DNA from 2 places in the Turicibacter sp. TJ11 genome. Region 1 is predicted to be linked to the other one. Evidence: predicted binding sites of a transcription regulator. Region 1 holds the regulator's gene; the other holds the start of a gene.
What was found. Region 1 encodes Rex, which represses fermentation and respiration genes when NADH is low (regulators of the CRP and FNR family bind a similar motif). Its sites were predicted from a motif close to GTGAANNNNTTCAC; they were not measured.
Positions count from the first base shown of each region.

Region 2: the regulator Rex is predicted to act here: its motif matches at 1,785-1,798, upstream of adhE (bifunctional acetaldehyde-CoA/alcohol dehydrogenase).

Region 1 is NZ_CP069349.1:2,383,918-2,388,113, forward strand. It holds gene JRC48_RS11470 (ABC-F family ATP-binding cassette domain-containing protein) at 1-1,388, opposite strand, end outside; gene JRC48_RS11475 (redox-sensing transcriptional repressor Rex) at 1,606-2,265, shown strand; gene JRC48_RS11480 (ECF transporter S component) at 2,523-3,152, shown strand; gene coaBC (bifunctional phosphopantothenoylcysteine decarboxylase/phosphopantothenate--cysteine ligase CoaBC) at 3,153-4,196, shown strand, end outside.
Region 2 is NZ_CP069349.1:230,819-235,014, reverse strand. It holds gene adhE (bifunctional acetaldehyde-CoA/alcohol dehydrogenase) at 1-1,732, opposite strand, end outside; gene thiI (tRNA uracil 4-sulfurtransferase ThiI) at 2,163-3,392, opposite strand; gene JRC48_RS01065 (cysteine desulfurase family protein) at 3,435-4,196, opposite strand, start outside.

The sequences.
Region 1 (4,196 bases):
TTTTCAAGCATGAGTTTGCATAAAGTTAATCGAACTTTTTCACCACCAGAAAGTTGATTAACTGTTTTGAAAACATCGTCACCCGTAAACAGGAAGTTTCCTAATAATGTTCGAATATCTTTTTCAAGTCTAGTAGGGAAGCAATTCCATACCTCATTTAAAACGGTATTATTAGAAGTTAAATTTGCTTGTTCCTGATCGAAATATCCCATGTCTAAACTTTTTCCATAGTAAATTTCTCCGCTTATTTTAGGTAAGTCTCCAGCGACTGTTTTTAAAATAGTTGATTTTCCAATTCCGTTAGGACCAATTAATGCGACGCGATCGAGACGATTCAGGTGAAAATCTAAATGATTTGAAATGACTTGATCTTCATAACCAACGGTTAAATCTTCAACTTTTAAAACGTCATTTCCACTACGGCGATCAATTTCAAAAGTAATCCCGATTGATTTATCATTAATTTTTGGGATTTCGATTCGTTCCATTTTATCAAGTAATTTTCGTCGAGATTGTGCTCGTTTAGTTGTTGAAGCACGAACGATATTTCGACTAATGAAATCTTCCATCTTTGAAATTTCTTTTTGTTGTTTTTCGTATTGCTTCATTAGTGATGCATAAGAGACCGCTTTTTGATCCATATAATCAGAGTAGTTTCCTTTATATTTTGTACATTTACGATACTCAATCTCATATACCGTTGTTGCGATTTGATCAATAAAGTAACGATCGTGAGAGACAATAACAACAGCACCTGAATATTTTTTTAAATAACCTTCTAACCATTCAATCGTATCAATATCTAAGTGGTTGGTCGGCTCATCGAGAATTAAAACATCAGGTTTTTGAAGTAATAATTTAGCTAAAGCTAAACGAGTCTTTTGCCCTCCACTTAAATTAGAGATCTTTTGATCAAAACCAATTTCATTAAACTTGAATCGGTTTAGTATATTATTAATTTCAGATTCATAAGTATAGCCACTCATTAATTCAAAACGATGATTTAAGTTTTGATAGTGTTCAATAATTTTTAAGTATTGTTCACTATTTGGATCTTCTTCAGCCATTTTAATACTAAGTTCTTCGAGTTGTCCTTTTAATTTAATGGTTTCTTCAAAGACTTTAAGCATCTCATTATAAATGGTATCATCAGAATTAACATGACTAGATTGGGCAAAATATCCTAGAACAACACTTTGTGGTTTATGAATTTCACCACCATCAAAGTCAATTTCATCAGCAATCATTTTTAATAAGGTTGATTTTCCAGCACCATTACGCCCAACAACAGCAATACGTTCACCTTTTTTGACTTCAAATTGAACATTTTCAAGAATCGGTGTTCCTGAATAAAGTTTAGTCAATTTGCTAGTTTGTAATAAAATCATTTTATTTCTCCTTTTATGTCTAAACTTACAAGTTACTTCAATTTTTATAGTATTTATTTATAAGTATAAAGCTTAAGGAAGAGATAAGCAACGGACACTAGATGAAATAATCATCGATTTTAAAAACATTTTAACATATAGATGTTTTATGTCTCGGTGAGTATTCACATTAAATTAGTTTCATGTTATTATTTAACTAGGATAAAGGAGGTTTTTTATGCTATCACATATTCCAAATGCAACAATTAAAAGATTAGCACTTTATCGTCGCTGTTTCGTTGAATTAGATGAAATGGGAGTTAAAAGAATTCAGTCAGGTGAGTTAAGTCAAAAAATTGGAATTGATTCAGCGACTATTCGACGAGACTTTTCTTATTTAGGTGAGTTAGGACGCCAAGGTTATGGTTATGAAGTACGTGTTGTTTTAGAAGCATTTAATAATTTATTAAAAACAGAGGATGCACAAAGTTGTGTTTTAATTGGGGTTGGGAACTTAGGACGTGCATTATTAAAATATTTTAGTTCAGATAAGTTTAAAAAACGTATGTTTAGAACACCGGTTAATTTAATTTCAGGTTTTGATACGGATGAAAGTCTAGTTGGACAGTGTATTGGTGATTTACCAATTTATCATTTAAATGATTTAAAGACTTATATTGAAGAACATCATGTGACTTATGTTATTTTAACGGTTCCACCAACAGTGGCGCAAAGTGTTGCTTCTTCATTAGAAGGTTTAGGAATTAAAGGAATTTTAAATTTATCTTCAACAGTTATTAATGTAAGTGAAGATATTACGGTTCATGAAGTCGATCTAAACATGGAGTTAGAGACATTATTCTTTTATGTCTTCCAAAAAGAACAAGCTAAACATTAGTACTTTTTATTATAAATGTCGGTTGTTGTCAGCTTATAATCAAAATGGTTATAAGCTTTTTTTTTTCTTAATCAATCAGTGGGAATTTATTCTATTCTCATTGAAAAATAATAACGACATCAGTATAATTATGAACCATGATAGCGTTGGTGATTTAATGATGATTTTCGAACATCAATTAAGGGAATACTAACGATATCTGATTTAATATTCAAGACGTTGCATTCTAAAAGAAGCGACAGTGGAGGAGAAGAAAAATGAATAAATCAAGAAGGAAAACGAAATTTTTAGTTTTATTAACGATGTTTTGTAGTATTCAAGTTGTCTTAATGTTAACACCACTTGGCTATATTCCAATTGGTCCTGTTCGTGCGACAACCATGCATATTCCTGTTATTTTAGCCGGAATTTTATTGGGCGTAAAGGGAGGGGCAATCACAGGATTAGTATTTGGGATTAGCAGTGTCATTACGAATACGATCATGCCAACCATTACATCATTTGTCTTTACTCCGTTTTATTCATTAGGAGATTATCACGGGAATTTGATGAGCTTAGTTATTGCGATTGGACCGCGAGTTTTACTAGGAGTACTAGCGGCGTTTATTTATAAATGGTTTAAAAATAAAGAGCTTAAAGTTAGATTAATTGGTAGCGGGTTGACGGCTTTAGTTTGTACAATGATTCATTCGATTTTGGTGCTTGGAATGATCTATCTTTTCTTTGGTCCGAGTTATGCTCAAGCAAAAGGAGTTGAAGCCTCAGCTTTATTTGGATTATTACTCACCATTATTACAACAAATAGTATTTTAGAGGCAGTATTAGCAACAGTTATTATTACACCACTGACAAAAGTGTTAGAACCCATTACGAAGAAGGTGATTTAGTTGAGTAAAAAGACAATTGTATTAGGTGTTTGTGGAGGAATTGCTGCTTATAAAAGTGCACAATTAGCTAGTAATTTATATAAAAAAGGTTATGATGTTCATGTCATCATGACAAAAAATGCAACTGAATTTATTACTCCATTAACGTTTGAAACGTTAACTCATAATCGTGTTTCTGTTGGTACATTTGATCGAAATTTTCAATATGATGTTAATCATATTTCATTAGCTAAACGTGCTGATTTATTTGTTGTCGCGCCAGCTTCAGCAAATTGTATTGCCAAGTTTGCCCATGGTTTAGCAGATGATATGTTATCCACAACGTTTTTAGCTGCTACTTGTCCAAAGTTAATTGCTCCTGCCATGAATACAGGAATGTTAACTAACCCTATCACGAAAAGAAACATTGACATCTGTAAAGAGTACGGTATGACATTTGTTGAATCAGATAGTGGATATTTAGCATGTGGTGATGTAGGAAAAGGCCGATTAGCTGAAATTGAAGAGATTGAGGATGCGATTGAGTGTTTACTAATTGAAGAAAAACCACTAAAAGGAATGAAGGTTGTTGTCACTGCTGGACCGACACAAGAAGATTTAGATCCTGTTCGTTTTATGACGAATCATTCAAGTGGTAAGATGGGATATGCAGTTGCACGTGCCGCTCGTAATTTAGGAGCAGATGTGACACTAATTACAGGACCTGTGACATTGAGAAAACCAATCTTTATGGATGTTGTTGAGGTAAGAACAGCAGCCGAAATGTTTAAAGAAGTAGAGGCATTCACGAATGATTATGATATTTTAATTAAATCAGCAGCTGTTTCCGATTATCGAGTAGAGTGTGTGAGTGATCAAAAAATGAAAAAACAAGGTGATCACTTAGCGATTGACTTTGTGATGAATCCCGATATTTTAGCTCATATGGGACATTCTAAAAAACCACATCAAGTCGTTTGTGGTTTTGCAATGGAAACACAGAATTTAATTGAAAACGCCACTAAGAAATTAGTGAACAAAGGGGCTGATTTAATTGTGGCTAAT
Region 2 (4,196 bases), 500 kb from region 1:
TTTTACCCATTTGTGGGAAGCGATAAATACGTTTACGAACATCCATAAAGCGCATTGCTAAGTCTTGGAAATTAGTTTCTGGGTGTTCATATAATACCCACATAATTTTAGCTGCATCCATTGCTGATCCTCCACCTAATGCAATGATAACATCTGGTTGGAAGTTAGCCATAGCTTCTGCACCTTTTTTAGCATCTGATAATAATGGATCTGGATGAACATCTGTGAACATTGTATATTGAATACCATAACGATCTAATTCATCCGTTACTTGTTTTGTATATCCTAAATCGAATAACACTTTATCTGTTACGATAAATGCTCGTTTTTTACCATCAAAATTTAAATCTTCTAATGCAACTGGTAAACATCCGAATTTATAATAAACTTTTGCTGGCACTTTAAACCAAAGCATATTCTCTCTCCTTTTAGCAACCGTCTTAATATTAATTAAGTGTTTTGGTCCAACGTTTTCTGATACAGAGTTATTCCCCCAAGAACCACAACCTAATGTTAATGATGGTGCTAACGCGAAGTTGAATAAGTCTCCGATTCCTCCGTGTGCAGTTGGTTGATTAATTAAGAATGTTGTTGTACGCATACGAGAAGCCATTGCTTGAATATCAGCTTCTGCACGTAACTCGTCAGCATAGATCGCTGATGTATGTCCTAATCCGCTGTGGTTAACTAATGTTTCAGCCATCTCTACCGCTTCAGCATGATTTGATGACTTATACATTGCTAATACAACTGATAACTTTTCATGAGCAAATGGCTCTTCTAATGAAGTATCTGTTACTTCTCCGATTAAGACTTTTGTATCTTTTGGAACTTCAAATCCTGCTAATTCAGCAATTTTCCATGCAGGTTGTCCAACAATCTTAGCATTTAATGCACCATTTACAATGATTGTTTCACGAACAGCATCTAACTGTTGTGGATTTAATAATAAAGCTCCGCGTTTTTTAAGCTCAGCTTTTACCTCATTATAAATTGACTCATCAACAATGATTGACTGTTCTGATGCACAGATCACACCGTAGTCAAATGTTTTTGATAATAATAATGAGTTAACTGCCATTGGAATATTACATGTTTTATGGAAGATAACTGGTGTATTTCCTGCCCCTACCCCAATTGCTGGTGTTCCTGAAGAATATGCCGCCTTAACCATTCCTGGTCCACCTGTTGCTAAAATTAAATCAACTTCACGCATTACTGTATTTGTTAACTCAATGCTAGGCTCATCGATCCAAGCAATTAATCCTTTAGGTGCTCCCGCTGCTTCAATTGTTTCACGAATCACTTGTGCTGTGTAGTTTGTACAATTTTTAGCACGTGGATGAGCTGAAATGACAATTGCATTACGAGTTTTAATCGCCATTAAACATTTAAAACATGCTGTTGATGTTGGGTTTGTTGTTGGAATGACTGCACCAATAACCCCCACTGGTTCAGCCACTTTTTGAATCCCAAATGATAAATCTTCTGATAACACACCACATGTTTTTTCATTACGATATTTATTATAAATGTATTCTGAAGCATAGTGGTTTTTAATAACTTTATCTTCTACTAATCCCATTCCTGTTTCTTCTACTGCCATTTGAGCTAATGGAATACGTAAGTTATTAATCGCCATTGCTGCTTTATAGAATAACTCATCAACTTGTTCTTGTGTAAATTTAGCAAACTCACGTTGAGCTGCACGCATTGTCTCAAGAGTTGACATTAACTCCTCAACATTTTAACTTTATTTGTCATTCCGACTCCTCCTCAAGATTGTGAATTGATTCACTTACTTACAAGATTATTATATTACATTGTGAATTATTTGTCTAATGAAAACGTACTGAAAACGTTTATAATTTCACAAATTAGTAAATTTTACAACGTTGAACATGTTGTCTGTTCATTCTATTAATGATTAGGTGTAAGTATGATAAACTAAATCATCTCCTTTCATTTAATTCATTTAGTACACTCTTTTATTTTTGATTAAGCACAAAAAAAGCTGAAGAACATGTTCTTCAGCTTTTTAGCTTCTATCTATCAAATGAAGATAGGATATATACACTGGTATTGATTTATGGACTAACCCATAAACCTATTATGATCACTCGTTAACTAGACGATTACTATTTTAAATCTAATATTATTTATTAGAATAAGTCGTTTAATGCACAAGCTGTATTTTCTTCTAACTCAATGATTTCACCTGCACGAACAGTGATGATTTCTGTGTTATCAATACACTTTTGTACTAATGATTCAAAATCAAAGTTTTGCTCAAATTCAATACATTTTTCTAATGATGGATTAGTTGCAGGATGTTCTGGAACAAAGACCGTACAACAATCTTCATATGGGCGAATTGAAATATCATATGTATCAATTTTTTTAGCAATATCAATAATTTCATTTTTATCAAGTGTTGCAACCGGACGAATAATTGGCATATTAGTTACGGCATTAATCGCATACATACTTGCTAAAGTTTGTGAAGCAACTTGTCCTAAGCTTTCTCCGTTTGCTAAAACTAAAATATCACGTTTTTTAGCAATTCCTTCAGCAATACGATACATCATACGACGCATCACAGTCATTGTGTAGCTACTTGGAATATTCTCGTAAATTGCTGTTTGTAATTCTGTAAATGGAACCACATGAACAGCAATTGAGTCTACGGGTGCGTAATGCGCATTTTTCTCCATTAAATCTAACACTTTTTGTTTTGAGCGAATTGATGTATAAGGAGGTGAGGCAAAGTGAATCGCTTCGATTTCAACTCCTCGTTTTTGCATTAAATATCCCGCTACAGGGCTATCAATTCCTCCTGAAATCATTAATAATCCTTTTCCACTAATTCCAACTGGGAAACCACCAAGACCTTTAATATGTTGCGCCATAATAAATGTTCCTTCACGACGAACCTCAACAAATACGGTCATATCAGGATTATGAACATCTACACTTAAATGATCGGTATTAATTAATAAGTGCGCTCCTACTCCACGTGAAATCTCACCGGATTTCATTGGGAATTGTTTATCAGATCGCTTTGTTTCCACTTTAAACGTTGTTGGAACTTTTGGTTGCTCATTGATAATATCTAAAGCTAATGCTTTAATCGCATCAATTTCATTTTCACAACGAGCTGCTAAACTATAAGATTGTAATCCAAATACTTTATCTAATTGCTCTGTCACTAATTCTGGTGCTGTTCCATTTAAAATAATATAGAAACGATCACGTGTCACTTCATAAGTTAAGTTTTCAAGTCCACGTAATTTGCGACGAATTATTTTATGCAAAGCATTTTTAAAATATTTACGATTCTTTCCTTTAATCGATAATTCACCATAACGGACTAAAATACGGTCATAAATCATTTCATCATTTCCTTCCTCGATAACCTGCTGCGAATTTTACTGTTAGTGTTTTAACTGAGCGACTACAATCTTTAAAGCTTTAATTAAGGAGTCCACGTCGTCCTTAGTTGATAAGTTTGAAAAGCTCACTCGAACACTCTCTTGAGCAACGTCTTCACTAATTCCTAAAGCTAATAAGATACGTGAAGCTGCTGCTGATTTTGATGAACATGCTGATTTAGCAGAAATATAGACGTCATATTCTTCAAGTGCATGAACGAGTGTTTCACCTTTGATTGGAACTGCTGCAAAGTTAATGATGTATGGGGTTTGATGTTCATGATGACTATTAATCACAATCCCATCGATTTGCTTTAATTCTTGCATCGTATACTCATACAATTTTTTAACATGATTATAGTTTTGTTGCAATGGTTCAACAGCTAAACGTAATGCTTTAGCTAATGCAACCGCACCTGCTACATTGATCGTTCCTGAGCGAAGACCATACATTTGATGTCCACCTGTAATTTCAGGATTTAAAGTTAAGTATTGATTCACAATTAAAGCACCTGAACCTTTTAACCCATGAAATTTATGAGCTGACAACGAAAGTAAATCAACATTCATTTTATCAATATCAACAGGAATTTTCCCTACACTTTGAACGGCATCAACATGAAATTTGACTTTTGGATATTTTTTTAATAATTGACCAATTTCATAGACAGGGAAGATCATTCCTGTTTCATTATTTACATGCATAAATGAAATTAAAATCGTCTCTTCGCAAATTGCTTCTTGAACCTGTCTGATTATTTCCTG